3 regions of the Amphibacillus xylanus NBRC 15112 genome follow, and region 1 is predicted to be linked to each of the others. Evidence: predicted binding sites of a transcription regulator. Region 1 holds the regulator's gene; each other region holds the start of a gene.
What was found. Region 1 encodes CtsR, which represses protease genes until heat stress. Its sites were predicted from a motif close to ATGGTCAATAAAGGTCAAACA; they were not measured.
Positions count from the first base shown of each region.

Region 2: the regulator CtsR is predicted to act here: its motif matches at 1,676-1,696, upstream of clpP (ATP-dependent Clp endopeptidase proteolytic subunit ClpP).
Region 3: the regulator CtsR is predicted to act here: its motif matches at 2,757-2,777, upstream of AXY_RS03210 (ATP-dependent Clp protease ATP-binding subunit).

Region 1 covers NC_018704.1:104,793-109,030, reverse strand. The annotation lists gene AXY_RS00560 (protein arginine kinase) at 1-929, opposite strand, end outside; gene AXY_RS00555 (UvrB/UvrC motif-containing protein) at 929-1,477, opposite strand; gene AXY_RS00550 (CtsR family transcriptional regulator) at 1,505-1,966, opposite strand; gene AXY_RS00545 (MgtC/SapB family protein) at 2,044-2,739, opposite strand; gene AXY_RS00540 (DegV family protein) at 2,841-3,683, opposite strand; rRNA gene rrf (5S ribosomal RNA) at 3,857-3,969, opposite strand; rRNA gene AXY_RS00530 (23S ribosomal RNA) at 4,186-4,238, opposite strand, start outside.
Region 2 covers NC_018704.1:1,912,162-1,916,399, reverse strand. The annotation lists gene AXY_RS09365 (ISLre2 family transposase) at 1-339, opposite strand, end outside; gene AXY_RS09360 (YlbF family regulator) at 653-1,000, shown strand; gene clpP (ATP-dependent Clp endopeptidase proteolytic subunit ClpP) at 1,039-1,620, opposite strand; tRNA gene AXY_RS09345 (tRNA-Arg) at 1,862-1,934, shown strand; gene AXY_RS12815 (hypothetical protein) at 2,127-2,294, shown strand; gene AXY_RS09335 (sugar-binding transcriptional regulator) at 2,792-3,820, shown strand; gene gap (type I glyceraldehyde-3-phosphate dehydrogenase) at 3,854-4,238, shown strand, end outside.
Region 3 covers NC_018704.1:633,054-637,291, reverse strand. The annotation lists gene AXY_RS03210 (ATP-dependent Clp protease ATP-binding subunit) at 579-2,699, opposite strand; gene AXY_RS03205 (tetratricopeptide repeat protein) at 2,882-4,195, shown strand.

The DNA.
Region 1 (4,238 bases):
GTTGATAGCTCTTTAATATAGCCTAAATCTATTGCCAATCTTAAATCTGATAAGCATTTTGCTGCCTCTTTGGATTCTATGACCCGACTATACTTCAAGATACCATATGATCTAAAAATTCGGTCCTCTAAACGAACACCTTGCTGTTGAACTAACAACTGCCTAGCTTCTCTCTCATGGTTAATTAATTGTTTTACTACGCTATGGAGATCTTGAATAATGTCTTCCTCAGTTCTGCCTAATGTCACTTGGTTAGAAATTTGATAGACATTACCATGTGCTTTACTTCCTTCTCCATAGATCCCTCTCACCACTAAGCCAAGTTGATGGATAGCAGGGAGCATTTTTCTTACTTTACCCGTTAATGTTAATGCCGGTAAGTGCATCATCACAGATGCTCGAATACCAGTTCCAACGTTTGTCGGACAACTTGTTAGATAACCTCGATCTGGATCAAAAGCATAATCAATCTTTTCTTCTAACCAATCGTCAATTTTAAACGCTTCTTCTAATCCGCGTTCTAGCTGTAATCCTGGTAAGTATAATTGTAAGCGAATATGGTCTTCTTCGTTAATCATAATTGAAACTTGCTCGTTTTCAGATAGTAGTACACCACTTTCACTTTTTCGCTCAGCTAATAATGGGCTAATTAAATGCTTCTCCACAAGTACTTGTTTTTCTAACGGCTGTACATCTGCCATATCAAAATATTCAAGATTCTTATACGTTGTAAAAGAACGATAATTAAAATGTTCTTTTACCCAATTAGAAACGATTTGTAATTTTTCCTTATCTGCCATTAAAGGAAATGGTACATTTGAAAAATTTCTCGCTAATCGTATTCGAGTACTTAAAACGATATCATGATCTGGCCCTTGCTCTTGCATCCAAGGACTGATTGCTTGATCAATAAACGATTGTAATGACATTATCGATCATCTCCTTTTTGATCAGAAGATTCCCACTCTTTTTCTAGTTGTTTAATTTTATCTCGTAAATCAGCAGCTTCCTCAAACCTTTCCTCATTAACCAATACCTGCAGCTGCGTACGATAATCCTGAATTAACCGTTGATGTTGCAAATGTACATATTGCCTTTTAGGAATTTTACCATTATGAACTGTATTACCACCGTGGACCCTTTTAAAAACTGGATTTAAGTAATCTGAAAATGTCTGATAACATTTTGAACAACCGAACTTACCTGTTTTAGAGAATTGGTGATAGGTCATCTGACATTGTGGACATATCAATTGCTGTTCAACTCGCCCATGTGATTGTGTGTTTGGTGTTGGACTAGTATTAAAATTAAATAAGCCACTTAACAAATCATGGATTGTATATGAATCTTCATCTGCGTCAAAGTAACCCTTTTCTTTAGCACATTGTTGACATAGATGTGCTTCTGTTTTATGCCCATTTAAAAAGTTCGTTAAATGGACAGTTGCTTCTTGCTGTTGGCAGATTTCACATTTCAATTTAGGATCCTCCTTACACATATCAGTTTAATTGTGTTTTAGCGCTCTTAACATCGCAACTAATATTCGTGACCGCAATTCATCTCGAAGAGGTAAATTTAATGCTAAAACCTCTCTGTCAATCGCTCTAATCATTAAATTAGCCTCTCTAACTGAAATATATTCCTGCTCATATAAACGTTCGATAACAGCGATTGCCACACGTTGCTCAACAGTTGGTGTAACCAATTCAATGAGTTCATCAATTAAACGATTTTTGCTATTAACAACCATTCGTTGAATTCTTATATACCCGCCTCCACCACGCTTACTTTCAACGTGGTAGCCTTTCTCTGGAGTAAATCTTGTATTAATAACATAGTTGATCTGAGAAGGAACACAAGAAAATTGTTCAGCAATTTCACTACGTTTAATCTCAACTGTTTTATGTTTATTACGATCAATTATCTGCTTTAAATGCGCTTCAATCACATCAGAAATATTACGCATCTTTTCTCCTCCCGCTTGACTTTGACTATATTTGACTATAACTATATTTTATACTGCTTCTGAACGAGATGCAAATATTACACAACTTCCATATCTTTGACCTGTTTTACTTGATCTATACTTAATAACGCATGATAAAGATCATTGATCACTGTGTTTTTTCCGATTAAAACATCAAAGATAATAACTGTGTTTGCTTGATCCTTCTTTTCAAAGTTAATACTCCTAACTGTTACATCATACGTATTGAATTGAGAAAAAATTTGATTAATTTGTTCAACTTCCGTAACAGTTAACACTAGATTCTTTCTGTTTTCTTTTTTATTAATTAGTTTCTCAACATTATTAAGGAAAAATAAACTAAAAACTATAATTCCAGTTGTTAAAATTGCAATTTCTATCATACCAACACCGACAACTAAGCCTAATCCTGCAACAGCCCAAATTGATGCAGCAGTAGTTAAGCCTTTTACATTCACACCCGTTACAATGATTGTCCCTGCTCCTAGAAATCCAATACCACTAATAACATATGATGGGATTCTTGCTGGATCGAATCTAACAAAATCAGGAACTTCATCGAAATACTTTTGGAACCCGTATAGTGACAATAACATCATTAAACACGAACTTACACCAACTAATATATGCGTGCGAAATCCTGCTGAATGTCTGTTAATTTCTCTTTCAAAACCAATAATTCCAGATAACAACAGCGCCAACAGCAACCGCATACTCATAACAAAAAAATCAGAGTTAAAGATTTCACTCATCCTTATCATCATCCTCCAATCTGTTATCTAAACGACTAAAAATATTAATTTTAAGAAAAATAAATAGATCCCTTTTACGGAAATCTATTTATTATCTCAACTCATTTTCTTAACCAAGCTATAGCCATTGTACCATGACCTGTGTGGATACCTGCAACTGGTACTAACGGTTCAATCTTTATTGCTAAGTCTTTATACAATTTACTGAATTCCAGTTTCCATTGCTCCGCTACTTCTTTTGCACCGGCATGCATAATACCAATTTCCTGAACCGCACCACTTCTATATACGTCACCAACTTTATTAAATAAATGTTGTACGGCTTTCTTATGACTTCTAATTTTCTCTTCTACAATAACTTTACCGTTTTCAAACTGTAAAACTAAATTTATTTTTAGTAAATTTGCAAATACAGCTTGCGTTGTACTTACTCGACCACTACGTTTTAATTGATCTAAACTTTTCGGCAACAAATACATTTCTGCTTTATCTGGATAAGTTTTCAGTGTGGACACGATCTCTTCATAAGACTTTCCTTCTCGCTCCATCTTTAATCCCTGTTTAATCATCTTACCTAAAGCATATGATCCTATTTTCGAATCAATAACCTCTACTGGGAACTCCTCCATCTGCGCAGCACTCATTGAACTTTGGTAGGTTCCTGTCAGCTGACTAGAAGCATGAATAGCAATACCATAATCATATTCACTTTTTAACTTTTTATATAACTCTATAAATTCACCATAAGGAGGCTGACTTGTTTTTGCGCCCTCTCCATACTGTTCTAATAATTTATAAACATCATCTTTTGAAATATCAATATCTTCTCGATAAGATTTATGATCTATAATAACAATCATTGGCAAAACATAAATATTGTTAGCCTCTATAAACTCCTGAGATAAACCACACGTACTATCTGTAATCCAAGCAATTTTTTTCATAAATAGCCTCACTTTTTTTCATAATAAATTATATATTGCTAATAATTAACTATAACATAGATCACCACTATTATATAGTATATAGTTATTTACAGTTATATATCTTTCCAATATACCTTTTTTATAAACACTAAAAAACCTTCAAGATTATATATCTTGAAGGTTTTTCACTTGCTTAGCGACGTCCTACTCTCGCAGGGAAAACCCAACTACCATCGGCGCTGAAGAGCTTAACTTCTGTGTTCGGTATGGGAACAGGTGTGACCTCTTCGCTATTGTCACTAAACCTACAGGTTATATACCCTGAAAACTAGATAAGAAATGCACCTGACAAGTGTCATCAAATTCAATGCTGAACGGTTGGTTCAGCTTTTTAATTAATCTAGCTCAAGCTCCTAATAGCTAGCGTATAGTTAATCCATCCCTTTGCACAGAAATACACTGTGCGACGGTCTGTCTTATCTATCCGTACGCTATTGAACAGTCGCTTTCGCTTTTTGTTTTAGTTAAGTCCTCGATCGATTAGTATTCGTCAGCTTCACATGTCACCATGCT
Region 2 (4,238 bases), 760 kb from region 1:
ACCCTTAACAGCTAGCTCAATGGCAGCTTCCTCAATCAATGGACTAAAAGAACCGGCCTCCTCAAACTCTAGATAACGATCAAGAAGATAGACATATTCCCCAGTTGATCGGTCAAGGTAATAATTGCGATATAATTCAATCTCACCAAAGAGACTAGCTATATTAAACTTTCTTTTATCAATAAGACGATAGCGCTTTTTATCACGTTCATCGGCAATCTGTTGGTCCATATCCTCCAAGACCTGTTTCATAACGAAACCAAAGGTTTCTTGTAATTGTCTCCAAACCAATTGCTCAATTTGTTTTAAATTTGGGTATTTTATGATATTCTTTTCCATGAGGGATTCTCCTTTCGGTAATGGTGTTTTAGTAGACTATCATTTTACCAAGGAGTGTCCCTTTTTTCATGACTTTTGCTTTGTTTCCTACCGCGCTATCGCTTGCTGGCCCCTTCACTTAGTGAAGGGGTTAATATATTTTTGCGCCCACAATAATTTTACTCATACTATATAGAACTGGTTAGATAAGTTAAAGAAAAAATATTAATTATAACCAATAATATTTGGTTTCTTGTTTTAAGTTTGTTATAGTTGAACAGTGAGAAATGAACGAAAGTAACAGGTTCTAAACAATTTAGGAGGATTTAAAATTATGTCATCTATTCAAGAGAGTGCACAGGCACTTGAGCAAGCCCTAAGAGAAAGTGAAGAATTCCAAGGTTTGAAGTCAGCTTATGAAGCGGTTATGAATGACGAGGTAGCAAAAAAATTGTTTGATAATTTCCGTGATGTACAAATTGAACTTCAACAAAAACAAATGCAAGGCCTAGAAATTACTGAAGAAGAAGTAGATAAAGCACGAAAAGTTGTTGCGACAGTTCAACAGCATGAGCAAATTTCTATGTTAATGGCAGAAGAGCAACGTGTTAATGACCTAATTAATGAAGTTAGCCGCACGATTACGAAGCCATTAGAAGAATTATATAGCCAACAAGCGTAAGACAGAAAAAACCCACTTTTTTAAGTGGGTTTTGATTTTTATTTTTTCTCCATAATTTTGTCGATTAAGCCATATTTTAAAGCAGCTTGAGCAGACATGAAGTTATCGCGGTCTGTATCGCGTTCGATTACTTCAATTGGTTGTCCAGTACGTTCTGATAAAATTTGATTAATCTTATCACGCATTTCAATAATTCGCTTAGCGTGGATTTGAATGTCAGTCGCTTGACCTTGTGTACCACCTAATGGTTGGTGAATCATCACTTCACTGTTTGGAAGTGCATATCGTTTACCAGGTGCGCCTGCAGCTAATAAGAAAGCCCCCATTGATGCAGCCATACCTACACAAATTGTTGATACATCAGGCTTAATAAATTGCATCGTATCAAAGATTGCCATACCTGCTGTAATTGATCCACCAGGTGAATTAATATAAATTGAAATATCTTTTTCAGGACTTTCTGCTTCTAAGAAAAGCAATTGTGCAACAATGCTGTTAGCGACATTATCATCAATTGCACTACCTAACATAATGATTCGGTCCTTTAATAGGCGAGAATAAATATCATAAGCACGTTCACCGCGGTTTGTTTGTTCAATAACTGTTGGAATTAAATTCATACCTGTTCCTCCTTATGTCTATTAAATAAATCATTTTCACCTTTATACTACCCAAATGGTCAGTAAAGGTCAAATCAAATACTTTTATAAACTTACCCTTATTTTCCCCTAACTGTTGGGAAAATAAACCTAGATATATTATAGCAGAATTGAAATCAATTTGGTTGATTTCATCTTTAAAAAGATTTAATTGAAAACTTAACTGTAATCCGCTATAATAATTTTTGTTACTTTTAATTATGCGCCCGTAGCTCAGGGGATAGAGCATCGGTTTCCGGTACCGTGTGTCGGGGGTTCGAATCCCTCCGGGCGTGCTTGAAAAAAATTACTTAAATGAGGAACTTACTCATTTAAGTTTTTTTATTTTTAGGCGAACATAGTCCGAAATGTTAATTAAACTTGTTTCTTCATTATATAGTCAAACGATACCCAATTGATATTCGTTAATCATGTACATAGATTATTCTGCTTGTGTCAAACTAGTTGATGTGGGGGTGAGAAATATAGTGAAGAACGATAAGGATCTGAGAAAAAGCAACAAGCTTAAACGTCTCGAACGCCTAAAAGAAGAAGAACTTCAAAGAAGCGGTAAGCACCGATTTGCTGAAGAGTTTTCTGATGAACCACTTTCAGAAGAACATTTAGAATTAGATACACCAGATCATCAAATATAAAATTTCACCCCTGATATTATTGTCAGGGGTTTATTTTTTCTAACTGTTCTCAATTCTGAATCATTTTAGTATAATGATTACTGGTTGTAAAGAAAATATGGGGTGTTAATAAATGAAATTGTTGTCATGGTTAGTTATCTCTTGGCTAATTATTTGGGAGATGAACCATTTCGAAAAAATCTTCGGGATCTCTGTATTTACAAAATACATCCTGATCGTCGGTTTAATTATTTACTTCGGCTACCTATTAGATATACATAAAGCACTTGAAAAAATAAAACAAAAATTTCTCAACAAAGGATGCGTAAAACAGTAAAATTCAACTACAAAATATAATGGAATTGTTAAGAATAATTTACAACATTTATCTTGTATAATTTTGTAGTGTCTGCTATACTCTAGTTGTTGAGATATTTTTTTGCAGTGTGTGGGACAGAAAAAGAATGGTGCGGGACACCTTATATCCCGATAATGAAGACAGGAGAGGAAGTTACTATGTGCATTCATTAATTGATTTACAAATGATAGTATGTCCTGACTTGTTAGATACCATGCAAAAAAGATATCGAATCCTACACACCATTCACTTGCTACAACCAATCGGTCGGCGAAGTCTGGCTGAACAGATAAACATGAAAGAGCGCGTAGTAAGGAATGAATTAGATTTTTTAACTCAACAAGGTTTGCTGAATGTAAGCCCTAAAGGTGTCTTACTAACTAACCATGGTAAAGAGATTATGATTGCTTTACGACCTTATCTTGAAAGAATGAATCGTTTTGATGTATTAGAAGAGAAGGTAAAGCAAATATTAAATCTCGACCACGTAATTATAACACCAGGAGATAGTGATCAAGATGAATGGGTTAAGTTCGATTTAGGACGTCGTGCTTATGACTTCCTGAAAAAGCAACTTAAACCATCTGATACGATTGCGGTGACAGGTGGTTCATCAATGGCAGCGGTTGCTGAGATGATGCAGCCATCAACTAATGGGACAAACTGTTTTTTCGTTCCTGCTCGTGGTGGTTTAGGTGAGCGCGTGGAAAATCAAGCCAACACAATTTGTGCTCAAATGGCTAAAAAGATGAATGGTGAGTATCGTTTACTTTATGTTCCTGATCCATTGAGTGAAGAAACATACCAGTCAATCATTCAAGAACCAGGAGTAAAAGAAGTTTTACAAATGATCAAGGAAGCAGATATCGTGATGCATGGCATTGGAGATGCATGTACGATGGCAAAGAGACGAAAAACCCCAGAGCATGTTTTAGACAAGTTGATTAAGGGAAAAGCGGTAAGTGAGGCTTTTGGCTATTACTTTGATCGAGATGGGCGAGTTGTTTATAAGGTAAGGACTGTAGGCATGCAACTAGAGGATCTGTCGAATATTCAGACAGTCATCGCTGTTGCGGGGGGTAAATCAAAAGCAGAAGCCATTCATTCTTTCTTCAAACAAGGAAGAAGTAATGTTCTCATTACAGATGAGGGCGCAGCTAAAATGTTAATAAAGGGTTCATCCCTTTAAATATATTTTTTTAATTACAAGGAGGAAACAAGTATGACTGTAAAAGTAGCTATTAATGGTTTTGGTCGTATTGGACGTTTGGCATATCGCCGAATTAAAGAATTAGGAGAAACTAACATGGAAGTAGTTGCAGTTAACGACTTAACTAGCAACGAAGACCTAGCGTATCTTTTAAAATATGATACTGCTCAAGGAACAGCTCCATACGAAGTAAAAGCTGAAGGTGATTCATTAATCATCGATGGTAAAGAAGTTAAAGCATTTGCAGAAAAAGATGCAAGCAAATTACCATGGGGCGAACTAGGAATTGACATCGTTCTAGAATGTACTGGTTTCTACACAAGTAAAGAAAAATCACAAGCACACTTAGATGCAGGTGCTAAGAAAGTACTTATCTCTGCACCAGCTTCAGATAAAG
Region 3 (4,238 bases), 530 kb from region 1:
ATTAACTAAAATATAGATGAGTTGCTTTGCAGTGGGGAATTTTGTAATGTGTTTAGAATTAGACATAATCTTTGACATTTGCTATTGTTTTTTGTCAAAACATTAACGATTAGAGCATTATCTTTAACTTTTACCACTATTTTTTGTCTAAACATTAACGATTAGAGCATAATCTTTAACTTTTACCACTGTTTTTTGTCTAAATATTAACGATTAGAGCGTTATCTTTAACTTTTACTACTATTTTTTATCTAAACATTAACGATTCGTGCATTATCTTTAACTTTTACCACTATTTTTTGTCTAAACATTAACGATTCGTGCATTATCTTTAACTTTTACCACTATTTTTTATCTAAACATTAACGATTCGAGCATAATCTTTAACTTTTACCACTATTTTTTGTCTAAACATTAACGATTCGAGCTTTATCTTTAACTTTTGTTACTACTTTTTATCAAAACGTTAAAGATCTAACATTTCACAGATAAAAAGACTGCACTAAAGGTCATAGCCTTCGATGCAGTCTTTCTTTTAGAAAATATAAACTTGAAATCACATTAGCAATGTTCAACTATTATCCTTTTTTCACAACAATCTCTTCATCAACTAACTCAACTGTTATCTTACTAACATCTGTTTCATCTAATAGTAAATCAGTTATGCCATCTTCAACCGTTTCTTGAATCACACGACGCAATGGACGTGCGCCATAATCAGGATTATAGCCTTTTTTCGCTAAAAATTCTTTAGCCTCGTCTGTAATGGTTAATTGATAATTTTGCTCACTTAGATGTGCGCTTAACTCATTCAACATTAAATCAACAATCTTAACGAGATCGTCAGTTGATAATGTTTTGAAATTAATAATAGAATCAAATCGATTTAAAAACTCTGGTTTAAAGTAATCTTTTAATTGATCAAGTGTTGATACAGCTTCATTTTGATCTTTATTAAAGCCTACCTGAATCTCTTTAAAACTTGATCCTGCGTTACTTGTCATAATAATGACACAGTCTTTAAAACTAACAGTTCTGCCATGGGAATCAGTTAAATGACCATCCTCCATGATTTGTAAGAACATATGCTGAACATCAGGGTGTGCCTTTTCAATTTCGTCTAGCAAAATTAAACTATATGGATTACGGCGAACTTTTTCAGTTAATTGACCGGCTTCCTCGTGACCTACATAGCCTGGAGGTGATCCGATAATTTTCGATACAGAATGTCTCTCCATATACTCACTCATATCAAGTCGGATGAGCGAGTCTCTTGTACCGAATAACTCCTCTGCTAGTACTTTAGCAAGCTCTGTTTTTCCAACGCCTGTTGGTCCGACAAATAGGAAAGAACCGATCGGACGCGTCGCTACTTTCAAACCAGCTCGACTTCTTCGAATGGCTTTAGCAACTTTATTAACTGCATGATTTTGACCAATTACCTTTTCTGATAATTTTACTGCTAGATCGCGCATTTTAGCTTGCTCATCTGCTTGCATTTTCTGAACCGGAATACCTGTCTTTTCTTCAATAATTTGTTGAATGTCATCAACTGTCACTTCTGTAGACGGACTGTCTTCTAACTCTTTTAATTGTTTTTCAAGTTGTAGCTCTTGATGACGTAAATGTGCTGCCGTTTCATAGTCCTCTTTCTCAGCTGCAGCTGCCTTTTCAACGGCAATCTCTTCTAACCTAGCTTCAATAGCTGATTTATCTGATTCTGCATGCAATAAATTAAGTCGAGCACCTGCTTGATCAATTAAATCAATTGCTTTATCCGGTAAAAATCGATCCTGAATATAGCGTTTTGATAATCGGACAGCATGCTCAATGACTTCATCACTATACTTGACGTAATGATATTTTTCATAGCGATCTTTAATCCCGTTTAGTATTTGAATTGCTTCATCAGTTGTTGGTTCCTTAACAATAATCGGCTGTAATCGGCGTTCTAAAGCTGCATCTTTTTCAATTTGGCGGTACTCTTTTAATGTTGTTGCACCGATTAACTGCAATTCACCTCTAGCAAGTGCAGGTTTTAGAATATTTCCAGCATCCATTTGTGAACCTTCTGCCGTTCCAGCACCTACTAATAGATGGATTTCATCAATAAATAATATTACGTCTTTTCGTTCTTGTAGCTCACGGATCAATTGATTCATCCGTTCTTCAAATTGACCTCTAATTCCTGTATTTGCTACAAGCGAAGCCACATCTAATAAGTATAACTGCTTATTCTTCAGTTTATTTGGCACTTGACCTTCAACTATCTTTAATGCCAGGCCCTCTGCAATAGCTGTTTTACCTACGCCTGGCTCACCAATTAAAACTGGATTATTTTTATTCCGGCGATTTAACGTTTCAATGACTTGTTTAACTTCTAGATCGCGTCCAATGACAGGATCAATCATACCTGCACTTGCAGCTTCAGTTACGTTACGACCAAGCTGATCTAATAAGCCTCCTCCGCTTCGACCAGACTCAGTTCGAACCTGTTGACCTTGCTTAGGCTGTGCACCAAATGCAAAACCACTAAACGGATGGGCGTCTTTGTTGCCAAAAAAGCTTGAAGGGTTCAATGAATTATTTCTAATTTCTTTGTAGCAATCTGGACAAACATGAAGTTGCTCTGTTTCCTGATTAATCTGAAGAGTTAAGTTTATAGTTGCGGGACGTATTTGACACTTTTGACATTTCATCCTTTTCTTCCTCCTTTATTCTTTTTGACTATCTTTGACCTTTCTTACTTATAGTATACTTTGACCTTATTTGACTTTCAAGTTTTTTGCATATTTTAATCAATAATCAACTTATATCAGTTGATTTTTCTCATTTTATGGTATGATATAATTAACAATAGGATGATTAGGAGGCGGTTTAAATGAAATGTAGAATCCAAATTCAGCAGAAACAAGCCACTTTAGATGTCAAACGATTAATCCTGTTTAGAAATTGTCAATTAGTTGAAGCACACGGTCGTTCTGGACAAACCTATTATTTAGTTTTTCATAAGAAACGCTATATAAATACAGTTAAAGTTAATCAATTAAACCCTGATTCCTTTATTGCAAAAGCCATCATGTATGGTCTTATTGTCACTTCACCACATCATGCCATTGATACACTCGTCAATCAACAAACATTTTCATGTATACCACTTAAGAAGATGCTCCAGTCTATGTCCAAAAAGTTGGATCAATTAGATCAAATTATTATCATTACTTATTTCGATCAATTTATTTCACAAGAAAAAATTATCAACCTATTTATCGAGTGTTTCCGTCAGCATCGTCGCGACGGTCAATTACAGCATGCTTTCCAAGTTTTATCCACATTAAAAAATTATCAGCCAGATAATCAGTTTGCACACGATATGTTAGTATCTTTAACGTTTCAAGGCTACCAGGTCCATGAACGTGAAATGTTCGCCTTCAATCCACTAGATCTCGACACACTTGAGTCAATTTATCAATCTGATAGTCGCATACTAGAACGAAGCATTTTAGCAACTGTTCAATTACTAAAAAAATTCTCAAACCACTATTGGCAGCTATTTTTATCAACGCTAGACCCTTTTCCACCGAGCATTCGTGCCGCTACCTTGTATGAAATGTACCTGCAACAGCCGAAGCTAATCAACCATCAACCTTTTTCTGATCAATTGCTCATGTATGTCGATTCAAAGCGATATTTAAAAATACTATTAGAAAAAGATTTCTCTCACCAAGTCAATATCAAAGCATTTATGAGTCACTTAACTCAAGTCGAGCAAAACACCCACTTAACGATTTTCACAAAACATCAAGATCAATTTATTAAACGAATCGACTCATTTCCATGTGAAGAAAAAGAAGTCGTCACAAGAATGATCGTAGAATCTGCACTAAAGTATAAACCGATTGAAGATATCTTGTCTTGGCTAGACAAATTTGACACACCGTTTTATTTCACAAAACACTTAGAATTAATCAAAGAGCTAAAAGAAAATCCAGACAGTCAAGCACAATTAGCAGATATTTATCAGTACTTTAACCACTTTGCTGGTGCGATAGATTGTCTAAAGTGGGAAATCGAATTACACCCAAATAATGAAACGCTTTATAAAAAGCTCATTAGCCTGCTCAAACAAAATGGACAAGTTGAAGAAGCAGAAGCTTATCAAGAACAAATCATTCACCAAATAAAATATTCATAATCGTATTAAAATAAATCATGATTAATATGAGGCGATATGTGGT